4 regions of the Paenarthrobacter sp. PAE-2 genome follow, and region 1 is predicted to be linked to each of the others. Evidence: riboswitches for the same ligand, from Rfam matches in the RefSeq annotation. Region 1 holds a riboswitch; each other region holds the start of a gene.
The links. A riboswitch is a leader RNA that binds a small molecule or an ion and turns the genes downstream of it on or off. The one in region 1 is predicted to bind thiamine pyrophosphate.

Region 1 (4,268 bases):
AACCGCACCGGCTTCGAGGGCGAACAGGGTGTCGTCGCCACCGCGACCGACGCCTGCACCGGGGTGGAAGTGGGTGCCACGCTGGCGAACGATGATTTCGCCTGCGGAAACTACCTGGCCACCGAAACGCTTGACGCCGAGGCGCTGTGCGTTGGAGTCACGACCGTTGCGAGTGGAGCTCGCGCCTTTTTTGTGTGCCATGTGAAATGCCTGCCTCTAAATTTCTGGGGAAACTGAAATCTGAACTACGTAACGGACGTTACGCGATGCTCGTGATCTTGATCTTGGTCAGTTCCTGACGGTGACCCTGGCGCTTCTTGTAGCCGGTCTTGTTCTTGAACTTCTGGATGACAATCTTGGGACCGCGGAGGTCTTCCAGGATCTCAGCCGTGACCTTCACCTTGGCCAGGTCCGCAGCAGCGGAGGTGACCTTGTCGCCGTCAACCAGGAGCAAGGCGGGCAGCTCAAGCGTGCTGCCGGCTCCACCGGGGACGCGGTTCAGAGTTACGTAGTCTCCAACGGAAACCTTTTCTTGGCGGCCGCCTGCGCGGACAATCGCGTACACCACTTGGGTACTCACTTCTCTCGACGTTTCTTACTAAATTTGCGTGCGGAACCCCGAACCGGAATCAGGCCTGGTTCACGCTGTGCCTCAACGCCGTGGACTTCAGATCGAAGCCCGCGAGTCATCCCATGAACAATTCCAAGGGGCATAACCCAAGTGTTGGCGTAAGCACCGAAGATCAAGATTACGCTAGTTTGACCTTCAGCTGCAAATGAGGCCGGGTCCGGAAGCCACCACGTGACGCTTGTCACCAGTAGGAACGGACGTTCCCGGCACCGTGCCCATACAGCTTACAGCCTCTACGTGGCCTTGCCGTTGATTTCCCATCCGACGCGCGGAGTCCGGGTTACGAATGCAGTCTTGGCGCATCAAAGAACGCGGTCTCGTAGCGGCATGACTGGACGAAGGCTTCCTTCATGGCAGCCCGTTCACGGCCGGATGCCGCAGCTGCTGCGGCATCCGTGAGAGCAATCGCCTTCCTCGTCGCCTCCGCAAAATCCTCGTCTGCATAGGTCCTCAGCCAATCCGCGTAGGGATGGTTCTCCGGGGAACCGGCTTGGACGAAGTTGGCATGCAATTGCTGCCCCACTTCCGCATACAGCCAGTAGCAGGGCAGGACCGCAGCAAGCAGGACGCCGTAGCTTCCCGAAGCAGATGACGCCACCAGATGGTCCACATAGGCCTTGGTGACGGGGCCGCTCTGCGTCGTCGCTTCACGGCCGCTCAGCCAATTCCGGTGCAATTCGGATTCCACGTCCAGGCACTGTTGGGAACCCCGGGCCCAGAACAGCTGCTCTTCTTCCGTCGGAGCGAGGGCACCCGCCCGGGCAAGCACCCTGGAATACCCGTTGAGGTAAAGGGCGTCCTGTGCCAGGTAGTAGCTGAACTCGGACTCCGGCAACTCCCCGGACCCCAAGTCCCGTATGAAGGCAAGCCCGTGGATGGCTTCCAGCTCCACAGCGGCTTCCTTCCACAGGAGAGCAGCGAAGGCTCCGGGCCGGGATGATTCCCCGAGGTGGTGGAAATGGTGGATCGGACCGCTCCCCTGGCCCACTTCAAGGTCGTCAGCCCTCATCAGCGCCTCGCGCAACCAGGGCTTGACTTCGCGCAGGGACGCCTCCCAATCTCCTGTTCTTGCCTGGACAGTGGCCAGGGCCGAGGACAACGAGCAGCCGGTGCCGTGGCTGTTCCGTGTCTGAACGCGCGGGCCCCCGACTTCGATCACGTCCTGACGCAGCAAACCGCTGGTATTGATAAGCGCATCCGGACACTGCGCCCCCGGCAAGTGGCCTCCCTTGACCAGCACCGTATTGCCGCACTCCCCGGCCAACCGTTTGCCCTGGTCCAGCGCCGCAGGCCAGTCCTCCGCTTCGGGTTCCCCCAGCAGCATGGCCAGTTCCGGAAGGTTGGGTGTAATGAGGTCCGCCATCGGCAGAAGGTCACGCAACGCTGCCTCGGCTGATTCCCGCAGCAGCCGGTCACCGCTGGTGGCCACCATCACCGGGTCCAGGACCACGACGGCGGGACGTACCTTGGCAAGCCAGGTCCGGACCTCGTTGATGACGGCGGCATCACCGAGCATCCCGATCTTCACGGCGTCGATAGCGACGTCGCTGCTGACGGTTTCCAACTGCTGGCGGAGGAATTCCACCGGCGGCACATGCACACCGCTGACGCCCCGCGTGTTCTGGGCCGTCAGCGCGGTGATGGCGGCCATACCGTAGCCGCCGTGCGCAGCAATGCTTTTAAGGTCCGCTTGGATCCCCGCCCCGCCGGAGGGGTCCGAACCAGCAATGCTCAACACCCTCGGATGTGTACGGATGACCGCTGGCAACGGATAAACAGCAGAAGACGACATTGAAGTCATGGAGACATCCCTTCGCCGGTGCTAACCGGACAGGTTCAACGGGTCTGGATCTCAGCCCGGCCCAATGCCCGGCACCCCGTGTCAGTGTCCTAGCCTAGCCCGGAAGCCCCTCACGCCGGGAACCCCGGCGGCTAACGGCCTGGATATGACCCCAGCGGGCGGATGATGACCCGTTGCACGACGAAGGCCGCACAGCATGCGCTGCGCGGCCTTCGTTCCACCTGTGTCTTCAGTGCCTGTTTACAGCTCCGACGCCGGAACACCCACCCCCAGGATGATCGGCTCCGATGCTGCAGTTGGCTTCTTTGCCGGCTCAGCCGGCGCCTTCGCTTCGTGCGAGGTCCCGCCACCTGTGGCGGCCCGAACGTCGTGGTGCTCAACGTTGGTCTCGTTGGCAGCGCCCTGGGCCCTGCTGGCGCTGCGGTTCCGCCTGCCGCGCCGGCCACGGGCGCCGGACCGGGACTCCACGGGTTCGGTACCAGCGGACGTGACTGCCAAGGGGTCGGCGCTCCCGGGAGCCTCAGCAGATTCAACATTCCCGGGCGCGTCCTGCCCAGACCCGGCAACCTCAGACCCGGGGACAACCTCAGGTGTGCCACCCAAGTGCGAGAAGGCCTCAGCCAGCAGATCCAGGCTCATGGCAGGCTTCTTGGCAGGTTCGTCGTGATGCTCCACGAAAGGCAGAGCCACTTCCTCTCCGCCGAAGCGCAGTACCGGAGCCGGACGGCCCTCCCTGGCCGCAGTTTCTGCCGGGGTGGAGCCCTGCGTCTGCCCGCCCTGCTCAGGGGCCTGGGCGGCATCCCCTTGGGCAGGAGCCGACTGCGCAGGAGCCTTCCGGGCAGGATCCGCCTGGGCGGGACCCGACTGGCCTGCTTCCGCCTTACCGGCGGCGCGGGCTGCTTCCTCGGCGCGGTGCACCTCGTCATCGTGCAGGTGTGCAGCGTGCGCAGCAGCGGCGATCGTCGCCAATGCGGCCCGGGTAGCCTCTGCCTTGGCTTTCTGGGCGGGATCCACGGACTCAGCCGGAGCGGGTGCCGTCGGGGCAGCGGCCGGCTGGACCGGCGTCGTAGCTTCCGGTGCCTGGTTGCCCCCCTTGCCGCGGCGACGCTTACGCTCACTGCGCTGGGACGGCTGCTGTGCTTCGGTGTGGGACCGGTGCTGCTCGGCAGCCACCACATTCGCGCGGCGGTGCTCCACGGGCTCGTCGTGCGTCACCACGCCGCGGCCGGCACAGTGCTCGCATTGCTCACCGAAGACCTCCAGCAAGCCTGTGCCCATGCGCTTGCGCGTCATCTGGACGAGGCCCAGGGACGTCACCTCCGCCACCTGGTGCTTGGTGCGGTCGCGGCCAAGGCACTCCACCAGCCGGCGCAGCACCAAGTCCCTGTTGGACTCCAGGACCATATCGATGAAGTCGATGACGATGATGCCGCCGATGTCACGGAGGCGGAGCTGGCGAACTACCTCTTCGGCCGCTTCCAGATTGTTCTTGGTGACGGTCTCTTCCAAGTTGCCGCCGCTGCCGGTGAACTTGCCGGTGTTGACGTCCACGACAGTCATGGCCTCGGTACGGTCGATCACCAAAGAGCCGCCGGACGGCAGGAAGACCTTGCGTTCCAGAGCCTTGTGGATTTGTTCGTCAATGCGCCAGGCAGCAAAGATGTCCTGGTCCTTGGTCCACTTTTCCAAGCGACCCACCAGGTCAGGCGCAACGTACGTAACGTAGGCCTCAATGGTGTCCCAGGCTTCGTCGCCGGAAACAATCAGCTTGGAGAAGTCCTCGTTGAAGACGTCCCGAACCACCTTGATGGTGAGGTCCGGTTCGCCGTACAGCAG
Region 2 (4,268 bases), on a different contig from region 1:
CAGCTGCGGCAGGCGTCGCGGTGTTCCTTGGCAGGACCCGGACCCTGCGGGACACTGAAGCGCTCACCAAAGCACTCCGCCTGTAGCACCTTCCCGGCTCAACCGGGCGACTAACAACTGTGGCCACCGCCCGCATGGGGTGGTGGCCACAGTCGTCAGCAGTACCTGCCGTCGCAGGCCTAGTAGGGACTCAGAGGAACTCTGCCCGGCCCTCCATCGCCGATGATGCCAGTGCGTGTTCCCTCCGTGGAATGCGGCCTGCCAGCCTGGCCAGCCTGCCTGCCTTGACGGCGTGCATGAATGCGGCACCCATCTGGACGGGGTTCTGGGCACGCGTCACCGCTGTGGCCAGGAGGACAGCGTCGCAACCGAGTTCCATGGCCAGTGCCGCATCGGAAGCAGTTCCGATGCCCGCATCCAGGACAACAGGCACGGAGGCACGGGACACAATAACTTCAATGTTGTGCGGGTTAAGGATGCCCAGGCCGGTTCCGATCGGTGCTCCGAGGGGCATGACCGCAGTTGCCCCGAGGTTTTCCAGTCGCAGTGCCAACACGGGGTCGTCATTGGTGTACGCGAAGACTTTGAAACCCCGATTGACCAGTTGTTCAGTGGCGTCGACGAGTTCAACCGCGTCCGGCAACAGCGTGTGTTCGTCCGCGATGACTTCCAGCTTCACCCAATCGGTCTCCAGTGCCTCGCGGGCCAGCTCAGCGGTGAGGACAGCGTCCTTGGCAGTGAAACAACCTGCCGTGTTGGGCAGCACCCGGATGTTGTTGTCCACCAGCAGTTGGAACAGCGAGCCCGTCTCGGCCGGCGAGTAGCGGCGCATGGCCACCGTGGTGAGCTCCGTACCGGAAGCAACCAGGGCCGCCCCCAAACCGTCCAGGCTCGGGGCACCACCGGTGCCCATAATGAGCCGCGAACTGAAGGCGACACCGTCGATTTCCAGCGTGTCAGTAGTGGTTTCGGTGTTGAGGATAGTCATGGTCAGCCTCCCTGGACTGCGGTAACGAGTTCGAGTTCATCGCCGTCGGCGAGGTTCGTTGCTGCCCACTGGCTACGCGGGACCACCTCCGCATTGCGCGCGACGGCGACACCCAGCTTGCCGCCGTCGGCCGCCTGTCCGCTCGGGTCGAGGATGCGGCCCGTAACGGACGTGACCAGGGTGCTGACGGATGCGCCATCGGCCACGGTGTGCCGGGCGCCATTGAGTGTGATGTTCATGCTGTTTCCTTGGTGGAAGCGATGGATGGTGTTGGAATGCCGCGCCCGGCGAGGGCGCCTTGCGGAGAAAAACGATCCGGACGGAACCGGACCCACCGGTCATCCGCGGAACCGTCGAGCAAGCCGGCCACGATCTGTGCGGCTATGGGGGTCAGGAGTACGCCGTGGCGGAAGAAACCCGTGGCTATGATCAGGCCCCGGACGGCGCCGTCCGGCGCACCCACCCGCCCCAGGAGCGGGGCGTTGTCCGGTGTTCCCGGCCGTGCCCGGGCTGTCACTTCGATGAGTTCCAGCTCACCGACTGCGGGGACCAGGACCTGGGCGTCCCGAAGCAGCTGGTACACGCCGCCGGCAGACACCGCATTCGATCCCGTCGAAAGCCCGTCCTCGCGTTGGGTTGCCCCGATCACCACGGTCCCGTCCTCGCGGGGCACGATGTACACCGGCACTCCCCGCACCATTCCGCGGACTGTGGAGGTCAGCAACGGCCGCAGGTCCTTCGGTACCCGGAGCCTGAGGATGTCTCCGTAAACCGGCCTGAGCGGCAGGTGCAGGTCCTCAGGAAGTCCGCCGGTCGCCGCAGCCGCCAAGCCATTGGCCAGCACGGTTTCCCTTGCCGCTACCACTTGGCCGGTGGAGAGTTCAGCGCCTACAACGCGGTCACCCTCCCACAGCAGCCGCCGGGCCGCCGCTGCCAGCTGGAACCCGCTGCTTGCGCCCGGGACCCATGTGGCATCCGACGGGGTGTGCGCGGCCAATCCGGCGAGTATGCACTCCGCCAGCCGGCGGGGGTCCACTTGGTGGTCGGCCGGGATATCGAAAGCGCATGAGATTCCGGGGCTGAGCAGCGGCTCGCGCTGCCGCGCGTCCCGCAGCATCAACGGCTCCACTGTGAGCCCCGCCGCCTGTTGCACGGAGCGCAGATCGGCGAGCGCCCGTCGATCGGCGGCATCGGCACCCACCGCGAGCGTCGACGTCGTGCTGTAGCCGGTGGTGACGCCGGTACCGGACAATCCGGACACGAACGTTGGCCACAATCTGGACGATTCGAGCATCAGTTCCAGGAGATCTTCTTCCTGGTAGTGGAGTTCGCTCACGGGGGCCAGCATCCCGGCCGCTGCAAAGGTTGCTCCACTGGCGGGGCGCGGATCGATGAGGGCCACGGAACGGCCTGTGGCCCGGATCCGGTATGCGATGCCCAGGCCGACTACGCCTGCGCCGATGACGGCAACGTCTGCTTGGATGGCTTCTGCCATTGGTTTCCTTCCCTACGCCGGTATTAGCCGGATCAGGTCAAGCGGTCGGCTCTGAAGCCCTCTCAGCCGGACGGTCATATGACGCTGTCACGGCTCCCGCAGTACGTGCCCAGTTTAGAGGAACTACTCTGGTTTCCATGACCCAGCCTGATCTCCTCACCGACGCCCGCCTCTACCTCTGCACCGATGCCCGCCGGCGGCAAGGCGATTTCGAAGACTTTGTGGACGCCGCGTTCGAAGGCGGCGTGGACATCATCCAGCTCCGTGACAAGACCCTTGAGGCCGCCGAGGAACTGGAGTTGCTCGAGGTCCTGAACAAAGTTGCCGCCCGGCATTCCAAGCTCTGGGCGGTCAACGACCGGGCTGATATCGCCCGTGTTTCCGGGGCTCCCGTGTTCCACGTGGGCCAAAAGGACCTCCCGCTGCCCGTGGCCCGGCAGCTGCTCGGGGACACCACCGCCATAGGTCTCTCCACGCATGGGCCTGATCAGGTGGACGCGGCCATTGCGGCTTCGTCGGGCAGTGCAGGACTGGACTACTTCTGCGTCGGTCCCCTCTGGGCCACACCCACCAAACCGGGCCGGACGCCAGTGGGCCTGGGCTTGGTCACATATGCCGCCGAAGCTGTGGAACGCGCAGGATCCGCCCTTCCCTGGTTTGCCATTGGCGGGATCGATCTTTCTAATGTGGAGCAGGTGGTTGCGGCAGGAGCCAGCCGCGTCGTCGTAGTCCGCGCCATCACCGACGCAGAAGACCCGACGGCGGCGGCCAAAGCGCTGCTCGAAGCCCTGGACGCCTAGGCAGTCAGTCCGAGGCCCGTCATCCGGCGCCCGTGGTGATCGGCGAGTTCCGCCGTCAACCGGCGTACCTCCGCCTTGGCCTGTCCGTCATGAAGTACGGCACGCAGGTCCGGGTGCTCCAACGCCACCCGTTGCACCTGGGTGAGGGCCTCGCCGACCAGCCTTCGGCCCCATAGGGCAAGGCGCGAAGCCAACCTGGGATCGTCCCTCAGGGCCCGCATGAGGAGGATGCGCAACGCCTCGGTGGCTTGGTCCGCAGAAGCGACTTTCCGGACGAATTGCTGTGTCCCGGCATCCAGGAAGGCGGACACCGTCCTGTAGAAGTCCGAGGACACCGTGTCGATGATGTACGCCTTCAGAACAGACTCGTACCAGTCCCCTGGCGGGGTGCGTTCGTGGAAGTGATCGAATGACGGCTGGAAGCGAAGCATGGCGTCCTCGGGGTCCCGCCCCATCTCGGTAAGCCGGCCGCTGATCAACGCATAGTTGCCGAATGCACCGACCGCGATCTTGGCAAAGGTAGCCCGGTCCCGGAGGGTAGGGGCGAAGCGGGAGTCCGCGGACAACCGCCCGAACGCTGACAATTCGCCATAGGCCATGGCTCCCAGCAGCTCTGCCGGGAGAACGTCCGCGGGAATTCCGCCAAGAGTGGACGTGCCCATGGTCCAAGACTATCCGCCGTTTTCGGGCTAGTCTGACTTTCGTGTCACATCATCGGATAGCGCCCAACGTCGACGATTCTTCCGACCGGCTCGCTGCCTCCCTGGCTGCCTTGAGGAGCGAGCTGGAACTACCCGGCGACTACCCTGCCGACGCCGAGCATGAAGCGCGCCAGGCGGTTCAAAACCTGCAGTTGCCGCCCCGTAGCCTGCTGGACGTGCCGTTCGTGACCATAGACCCCGCGACTTCCACCGATCTGGACCAAGCGCTGTTCATTCAGCGGAACGATGCCGGTTACAAGGTCCTGTACGCAATTGCCGACGTG
Region 3 (4,268 bases), on a different contig from region 1:
CGAGCCCCTTGAGTCGGACATTTCCGCGGATGTGGCCATCCTTGTTGACGCGCTGGCCGACTCGGGCGGGGGACACGTGGTTGCCCACGAACAGGGTGCCATTTCCGCCATGCTTGCCGCGGTGGAGCGCCCGGACCTGGTGTTTTCGTTGTCCTTGGTGGAACCGGCGTGCTTGTCCTTGACGGCCGAACTTCCCGCTACGGCGTCGCACCGCGCCCTGATGCAGCCCTTGTTCGATGTCCGTAGCCAACTCGGCGACGCCGACTATGAGCGTGAGTATTTCCGGCGGGCCTACGCTGCGGAGGCGGGCGGCCTGCAGACACCGGAAGCGCGGCGCTCAGCCCGGCGTTTGAGGTTGCAGGCCCCGCCGTGGGAAGTGCCCCTGCACATTGTGCCCGGTGTTCCCACGCTGGTGCTGACCGGTGGCTGGGAGCCGTTGTACGAGGAAATTGCCGGGTATTTGAGGGATACCGGTGCCCTCCACCGCGTAGCTGCAGGAGGGCACCGTCCCCAGGACTCCGCGGACGGCGACCGGTTCATCCGGTCCTTCATTGCCGACGTCGGGCGGGGTATGTCGGTCAGGGCGTCGTGAGCCGCTGTTCACCGCGGGCCGGCATCTGGAGTTCGGGCAGGTAGACCTTGCCTCCGGTTGCCAGGAACTCCTCGCTCTTTTCGCGCATTCCGTTGTACATCTCCGCTATGGCCGCCTGGGCCTCGGCGGAACCGTATTCATCGCGGATGTCCTGGCTGATGCGCATGGAGCAGAACTTCGGCCCGCACATGGAACAGAAGTGCGCGGTCTTGGCGGGTTCAGCGGGAAGCGTCTCATCGTGGAAGGACTCCGCTGTCACCGGGTCCAGTGAGAGCGCGAACTGGTCCCTCCACCTGAACTCGAACCGCGCTTTGGACAGCGCGTCGTCGCGTTCGTGCGCGCCGGGGTGGCCCTTGGCCAGGTCTGCGGCGTGGGCTGCAATCTTGTACGTGATGACTCCGGTTTTGACGTCGTCCTTGTTCGGCAGCCCCAGATGTTCCTTGGGGGTCACGTAGCAAAGCATCGCTGTGCCGTACCTGGCGATTTCCGTAGCACCGATGGCCGAGGTGATGTGGTCGTAGCCTGGCGCGACGTCAGTCACCAACGGGCCCAGGGTGTAGAACGGCGCGCCCTTGCACAACCGCTGTTGCCTTTCCACGTTCTCCCGCACCAAATGGAACGGAATGTGGCCCGGGCCTTCGACCATGACCTGGACGTCGTACTCCCAGGCCCGCTCCGTCAGCTCCGCCAAGGTATCCAGTTCCGCGAACTGTGCGGCATCATTGGCGTCCGCGGTGGCGCCGGGCCGCAGTCCATCTCCGAGAGAGAAGGCAACGTCATACTTGGCGAAGATTTCGCACAGTTCGTCGAAATGCGTGTAGAGGAAGTTTTCCTGGTGGTGGGCAAGGCACCAGCCGGCCATGATGGAGCCGCCGCGGGAAACAATTCCGGTCACCCGGTTGGCTGTCAGCGGCACGTACCGGAGCAGGACGCCGGCGTGGATGGTCATATAGTCCACACCCTGTTCGCATTGTTCGATCACGGTGTCCCGGAATATTTCCCACGTCAGCTTGTTCGCCTCGCCGTTGACCTTCTCCAGGGCCTGGTAGATGGGGACGGTGCCGATGGGAACGGGGGAGTTCCGGATGATCCATTCACGGGTGGTGTGGATGTCATCTCCTGTGGAGAGGTCCATGACGGTGTCCGCTCCCCACTGGGTGGCCCACTGCAGCTTGTCCACTTCCTCGGCGATCGAGCTCGTCACGGCTGAGTTCCCGATGTTGGCGTTGATCTTCACCAGGAATGCCTTGCCGATGATCATGGGCTCGGACTCGGGGTGGTTGATGTTGCTGGGGATGATGGCGCGGCCGGCGGCCACCTCGCTGCGGACCAGTTCAACGTCGCAGTTCTCCCGCAAGGCCACAAAGCGCATCTCCGGGGTGACCACGCCCTGCCGGGCATAGTGCATCTGGGTGACCCTTTTGCCGTCGACGGCGCGGCGGGGCACGGGCTGCGCGCCCTTCCATTCCGCTGAAGCCGCACCGCGGCGCACGGCTGACTTGCCGTCGTCGAGCAGGTTGCGTTCCCGGCCCGTGTAGCTTTCCGTATCGCCGCGCGCCTGGATCCATGCCGCCCTGAAGGGTTCAAGCCCGACGACGGGATCGCTGCCCGGCCCTGCCGTGCGGTACACCCTCAGGGGATCGTTGGCCTTCCCGTTGGGGGAGGGCTCCAAGGCAATCTCGGTCACCGGGACGCGGATGCCGTGGCCAGGGTCCTCCACCCAGGCAAGCGAGTGGGATTTCAGCGACTGCGTGACGGCGTCCCCACCGGCAGCAGTCAGGTTTTGGGCAGGGCTGTGCTGTGTTTCTGTGGTGCTCAAGGATTACTCACTTCCTTCGCCGGCATTACCCGGACAGGTTCAACGGTCGCAGACTGCTTCAGTCCTTTTCTCAGCCCCTGCAGGGGCTCCCGTGTGGTCAGGGACGAAGCTACCACAGCTGCGGCGGGTGCTCCCAGTCATATGCGGTCCGGATCCGGACTGAGGCCGCCGGCACTAAGCTTCTGCCATGCCGAACATCATTGAATTCAGCGGTCCGGTGCTGGTTTCCGCGCATGAGGAACGCCGGGGCCTGTGGTCCGTGGACGGCCGCCTGACCTTCAGCCGTCCCGAAACGGCCCCGGATACCGTGCTGGAGGGCTGGGTCCTGCCCGGATTCGTTGATGCACATTGCCACATCGGCCTGGGAGCCGGTGGGGCGGTGGATGAGGCCACTACCCTGGAGCAGGCCCGTACCGATTTGTCCGCCGGGACGTTGCTGGTCCGGGATGCCGGCTCCCCGGCCAATACGAGGTGGGTCCAGCAGCGTACGGACCTGCCCAGGCTGATCCGGGCGGGGCGGCACATTGCGAGGAGCCGGCGCTACCTGCGTGGCCTCGGCCACGAAGTGGAGCCGGAACAGCTGGTGGAAACCGTACGAAAGGAAGCGCGCGACGGCGACGGTTGGGTCAAGCTGGTTGGCGACTGGATCGACCGCGGCGTCGGAGACCTGGCACCTTCTTTTCCGGCGGCGGTGGTCAAGGATGCCATCGCTGCAGCCCACGACGAGGGCGCACGGGTAACAGCGCATTGCTTCGCGGAAGAAACCTTGGATGACGTGCTCGATGCCGGCATTGACTGCATCGAGCATGCCACCGGGCTCCTGCCGCGGCACATCCCGCGGCTTGTGGAACAGGGTGTCCCGATCGTTCCCACCTTGGTCAACATTGCCACGTTCCCCGATATCGCGGCCCAGGCCGGGCCCAAGTTTCCCGACTACGCGCAGCACATGACCGCATTGTGGGAGCGCCGGCGCGAACGGGTCCTCGAAGCCTATGAAGCCGGTGTTTCCATCTATGCCGGCACTGATGCCGGGAGCGTCATCAAGCATGGCCGCATAGCCGACGAGATGCAGGAACTGCACGACGCCGGCCTGCCGCCTTCAGCGGTCCTCGAGGCTGCTGCGTGGGGCGCCCGGAGGTGGCTGGGAGCCGAGGGCGTCAGCGAAGGAGCGAGTGCCGACGTCGTGCTTTGCAGGGAGGATCCCCGCCGCGCCCTGACTACCGTGCGTGAACTTAGCCACGTGGTTCTGCGGGGCACCATCGTCCGTTAGGAATAAATTGAAGCTTCAAGTAATTTAGTAAGGTAGAACGTGCCGAAAGGCGGCCGCCGAACTACCGGGAGCATCACATGACCACGCCATCCAGCCAGGACCTCCTGCCAGCCGAACTCACCATGGGCACGGTCATGCTCAGGGTCGGCGACATGAAGGTGATGAGCGACTATTACCAGCGCGCCCTCGGCCTGCAGGTCATAGCGGAGCAGGACGGCGGCCTGTACCTGGGCCGCCTGGGGAAGCCGGTGGTCCACCTGGCTCCCGCAGCGGGCTTGCAGCTGCCCGGGCGCGGGGAAGCGGGGCTGTTCCACACGGCAGTCCTGTTCGAGGACCAAGCGTCCCTCGCCGCCACCATTGCCACGGCCGCGCAGTACGAACCCCGCGCGTTCGTTGGCAGTGCCGACCACTTGGTGAGCGAAGCCTTCTACTTCACCGACCCCGAAGGCAACGGCATCGAGTTGTACTACGACAAGCCGAGGAACGTCTGGCAATGGGACGGCAAGAACGTGGTCATGGACAACGTGGCGCTGCCTCCGCAGGCGTACCTCCAGCAACACCTGAGCGAGGCCGCCATCGTGGGGCAG
Region 4 (4,268 bases), on a different contig from region 1:
GTGACCGCCGTCTTTCTGGTGGTGGGCGCGTTGATGTCCCTGGGCGCCGCTATTGGCTTGCTGCGTTTTCCCGACCTGATGAGCCGCATGCACGCCGCCACCAAGCCCCAGGTCCTGGGGCTGTTCCTGATGCTGGCCTCCATAGGGCTGCAGATGAGGACGTGGTGGGTGTGGCCGGTCCTGCTGGTGGCCTGGATCTTCCAGCTGCTCACCGCGCCAGTCTCCGCGCACATGGTGGGCCGCTCCGCGTACCGCACCAAGCATGGACACCGGGAACTGCTGACCAAGGATGAACTGGAAGCAGTGGTCCAGCGGGCAGCCGAAAGCCAGAAGGAGAACTGACACCCGTTCCCTGCGTACCCTGACGGGTGCCAAGGACGGGTGTCAGCGACGCGTGTCAGGAAACCGGGAACTCCTAGATGATGTCCTGTGACTTCGCGAAGCGGGCAATGGCACGCTGGGTTCCGCGGCTGGTGAGCACCTGGATGAGCGTGCTGACGAAAGCCGACACCAACGCGAAGGTCAGGGCTGAGCGGAGGCTCGTCTCGACGTCGTCGTGGCCTGTGGGCGGCTTGTGGCCTGTGGCCTTTTCCCAACCCTTGTTCACCAGTTTGGTGCCAAGGAAACCCGCGCCGAGGCTCACGCCGGCACCCAGAAGCTTGAAGAAGAAGTTCATGACCTCAGCCTAGCGGCACGGCAGTGGCGGTCGCGTGCGGAAGCCGTGGCATTCAGGGGGACCGCGGTTTACTGCTTGTTCCCGCGTTCCTTCAGGAACGCAGCCATGGAGCCCGGAGGTGACAGGACGGGCCGCACTTGGTGCTCGGCCTGCCACACGGCCTCCACGCTGTGGAACTCCGAGATCTCCTTGAGCAGGAAATAGGTTGGCGGCATGAGCTGAAGCTTGCCCTCTGCCTCGGCCGCCAGGATGCCTTCCACCGGCATCCAGAGTGACTGCCAGGCCTCCGTGGTTTGGTGCTGCGGTTCGGCTCCGGGGGCGGGCCTGGCCACGTAGAAGTAGGTGTCGAAGCGCTTGGGCATGTCCGTGGGCGTCACCCAGTTGGCCCAAGGGCGGAGCTGGGAGGCGTCGAGGGTCAGCCCTGCTTCCTCGAACACTTCGCGGATGGCAGCCGCCAACACCGTGCCGGCTTGCGCATACGGGTCGGAGGCTGCGATCGAGCTCATCGCCCAATCGGCCGCATGCCTTTCCAGCAGTTCGGAGGAGTAGTCCCAGCCCTCCGCGTCCGAGGCATCGACGCGACCGCCGGGGAACACCACCATGCCTGCTGCAAAGTCCATGGAAGAGACCCTGTGCTGGACAAAGGCTTCCAGTCCCGCCGCCGCATCCCGGAGCAGGATCACGCTGGCGGCAAGACGGGGTTCGGCCACGGGGGTGTCCTTGGCTGGCTGTTCTGTCATGGGATGGGCGCCCCTCTTGCTGCTGTGAATCCGGTGTGCTGAACCTGCTGGCCCCATTCTCTCAGGTGTGCAGCGCAGCCGGTCGCGGCTGTGCGCCCGTGAAACAGCAAAAAGGTTTATGACCGGGCCCATAACCCGGCGCACCCCTTCCGGTGTAAACTGGGCACGCCCACAAGGGCAGATTGATAACGACAGGGGAGCGCCGCCGTCGAACCTGCAGGCATGCAGGAGACGCGAGGGCGCTGAGAGTGCGGACAGCCGCAGACCCTCGAACCTGATCCGGTTAGTACCGGCGCAAGGGAGTCGAGCTTCTCAGAGTGTCCGGAACCGGATGGCAGCAGGCCGCCGGGAATACCGGGGAGCACTTTCCCCTCCTGTAACCTCAGGAGGCTAAGAATGACCACGTCAAGCGTGAAGAAGGCCGGCAACAGCTGGCGCGTTGTAGACATTGTGGTGGCGGCGCTGATTGCCATCGCAGGCGGAGTGATCTTCTGGGCCTGGTCCCAGGGCGCCGCACTCGTATCCGTTCCCATGAATGCTGCTTATCCGCCCCTCACCGGCCTGATCGCCGGTGGGTGGATGATCCCGGCCGTGCTGGGCATGCTCATCATCCGCAAACCGGGAGCAGCGCTGTTCTGCGAAGCCGTCGCAGCAACGGGTGAGCTCATCATGGGGTCCCAGTACGGCACCACGGTCCTGATCTCCGGTGTCCTTCAGGGCCTCGGCGCGGAACTGATCTTCGCCGCCTTCCGCTACAAGAAGTTCAACCTCCCGGTGGCCCTCCTCGCGGGTGCCGGGGCAGGACTGTTCTGCGGCCTCAACGATTCCTTCATGCCGTGGGGCTGGAACATCGCCTACGAAGCCGTCGACAAGCTGGCCTACATCGCCTTCACCACCATTTCGGGTGCAATCATCGCCGGGGCACTGTCCTGGGTGGCCACCCGCGGGCTCGCGTCCACGGGCGTCCTGAGCTCCTTCGCGTCCCGGAAAGCCGCGTCAGAGCCAGTCTTCAACTGATGGGACCGGCACAGGTACGGCCCGCCGCCATCTCCGCCAACGGCTGGGGCTGGCGGCATTCCGGCCGGACGGTACCAGCCATCCAGGGGCTGGACCTGCAGATCGAACCCGGGGAACGGGTTCTGCTGCTGGGGCCGTCCGGCGCCGGCAAATCGACGTTCCTGCACGCCCTCGCCGGGGTGCTGGGCGATGAGGAAGACGACGCGGACGAGACCGGTTCCCTCCTCATTGACGGTGCGGCACCTCGCGAACAGCGGGGCCGGGCCGGGCTCATGCAGCAGGACCCGGAAACGCAAGTAGTCCTGTCGCGCGTGGGCGACGACGTCGCTTTCGGCGCCGAGAACCTTGCCGTGCCCCGGGACGACATTTGGGCCCGGGTCCATGAAGCGCTCGACGACGTCGGGTTGCGTACCGCTGTCGGCGACGGCCTCGCGTTGGACCACCCGACGGCGGCTCTTTCCGGCGGACAGAAGCAGCGCCTGGCGCTGGCCGGGATCCTGGCGATGCGGCCGGGGCTGATCCTGCTCGATGAACCAACGGCGAATCTGGACCCGGCCGGCGTGCTGGAAGTCCGGGACGCAGTTCGCCGCTGCCTGGAGAAGACCGGTGCCACGCTGGTGGTTGTAGAACACCGGGTGTCCGTATGGAAGGACTTGGTTGACCGCATCGTGGTCCTCCAGCCGGGCTCGGCCGGTGGCGGAGTGCTGTTGGACGGCCCTCCCGATCAGGTGCTCGCCGAAGCCCGGAGCATGCTCATCACAGCCGGAGTCTGGGTCCCGGGATATGTGCCCCGTACCCGTACCAGGACCACCGCCGAGGGGCCGGCGGAGTTGCTCCTCGCAGCAGAGCACGTGGCCGTTTCCCGCGAAAAGCCCCGACGGAGGGGTTTCAAGAGCATCCCGCCCATCCCGGTCCAAGCCGGTGTGTCCGCTCAGGTGCGGGCAGGACGGGCGTTGACCATCACTGGCCCCAACGGTGCGGGGAAGTCCACCTTTGCGCTCACGATGGCCGGCCTTCTGGCGCCGGTGGCAGGAAAGGTCTCAGCCGCCGTCGAGCTTTCCGAAGGCGCCGGAATCGATCCCTTCAAGTGGAAGGCGGATCAACTGATTTCGCGCATCGGGACGGTGTTCCAGGAGCCCGAGCATCAGTTCGTCACGGGCAAAGTGATGGATGAGTTGATGTTTGGGCCCCGCCACCTCGGCAGGGGTGAGGAGCGGGTGGATGAACTTCTGGAGAGGCTCCGCTTGACGCACTTGGTGGACGCGAATCCCTACACCCTGTCCGGCGGCGAGAAGCGGCGGCTTTCCGTTGCGACCGTCCTTGCCGCCCACCCGCAGGTCCTGGTGCTCGATGAGCCCACCTTCGGGCAGGATGCCAACACCTGGGCGGAACTCGCGTCGTTCCTGTCCGAGTTGCTGGACCAGGGCACGGCCGTTGTGTCCGTCACCCACGACGAGGAATTCAGCGCAGTGCTGGGCGGCATGGAGTTGCGGCTGGACCCGGCCACTGAAGCTGCCAGGCAGGAAGCGGGTGCGGCATGAGGGATGCGCTAAGCCTCACCGGAAACAACGCGGTGCTGACCAAGGCCAACCCTCTGGCGAAGTTCGTTGCGGTGTTCCTTATTTCAATGGTCCTGGCCCTGTCCATCGACTGGGTATCGGCGTCCATCGCCCTTGCCGCCGAACTCGCACTGTTCCCCCTCGCCGGGCTGACCTTGCGGCTCTTGTGGGTGCGGGCGTGGCCGCTCATCATCGCAGCTGCAATTGGCGGTTGGAGCACGGCGATTGTCGCCGCGGACAGCGGGGCTGTACTGCTCGACGTCGGACTGTGGTCCA

Region 2: another riboswitch for thiamine pyrophosphate. It lies ahead of thiO (glycine oxidase ThiO); the one in region 1 lies ahead of thiD (bifunctional hydroxymethylpyrimidine kinase/phosphomethylpyrimidine kinase).
Region 3: another riboswitch for thiamine pyrophosphate. It lies ahead of thiC (phosphomethylpyrimidine synthase ThiC); the one in region 1 lies ahead of thiD (bifunctional hydroxymethylpyrimidine kinase/phosphomethylpyrimidine kinase).
Region 4: another riboswitch for thiamine pyrophosphate. It lies ahead of OCL88_RS14050 (ECF transporter S component); the one in region 1 lies ahead of thiD (bifunctional hydroxymethylpyrimidine kinase/phosphomethylpyrimidine kinase).

Annotation. Positions count from the first base shown of each region.
Region 1 is NZ_JAPDNV010000013.1:47,612-51,879, forward strand. Features, by position in the region: gene rpmA (50S ribosomal protein L27) at 1-201, opposite strand, end outside; gene rplU (50S ribosomal protein L21) at 260-568, opposite strand; gene thiD (bifunctional hydroxymethylpyrimidine kinase/phosphomethylpyrimidine kinase) at 912-2,432, opposite strand; TPP riboswitch at 2,423-2,521, opposite strand; gene OCL88_RS10450 (ribonuclease E/G) at 2,673-4,268, opposite strand, start outside.
Region 2 is NZ_JAPDNV010000010.1:114,465-118,732, forward strand. Features, by position in the region: gene OCL88_RS08870 (hypothetical protein) at 1-86, shown strand, start outside; gene OCL88_RS08875 (thiazole synthase) at 191-988, opposite strand; gene thiS (sulfur carrier protein ThiS) at 991-1,227, opposite strand; gene thiO (glycine oxidase ThiO) at 1,224-2,483, opposite strand; TPP riboswitch at 2,476-2,593, opposite strand; gene thiE (thiamine phosphate synthase) at 2,621-3,283, shown strand; gene OCL88_RS08895 (ferritin-like domain-containing protein) at 3,280-3,945, opposite strand; gene OCL88_RS08900 (RNB domain-containing ribonuclease) at 3,987-4,268, shown strand, end outside.
Region 3 is NZ_JAPDNV010000014.1:17,223-21,490, reverse strand. Features, by position in the region: gene OCL88_RS10850 (alpha/beta fold hydrolase) at 1-592, shown strand, start outside; gene thiC (phosphomethylpyrimidine synthase ThiC) at 579-2,411, opposite strand; TPP riboswitch at 2,406-2,514, opposite strand; gene OCL88_RS10840 (amidohydrolase family protein) at 2,599-3,681, shown strand; gene OCL88_RS10835 (VOC family protein) at 3,759-4,268, shown strand, end outside.
Region 4 is NZ_JAPDNV010000022.1:36,720-40,987, forward strand. Features, by position in the region: gene mnhG (monovalent cation/H(+) antiporter subunit G) at 1-342, shown strand, start outside; gene OCL88_RS14040 (DUF4235 domain-containing protein) at 416-676, opposite strand; gene OCL88_RS14045 (NUDIX hydrolase) at 745-1,416, opposite strand; TPP riboswitch at 1,600-1,735, shown strand; gene OCL88_RS14050 (ECF transporter S component) at 1,813-2,433, shown strand; gene OCL88_RS14055 (ABC transporter ATP-binding protein) at 2,433-3,974, shown strand; gene OCL88_RS14060 (energy-coupling factor transporter transmembrane component T family protein) at 3,971-4,268, shown strand, end outside.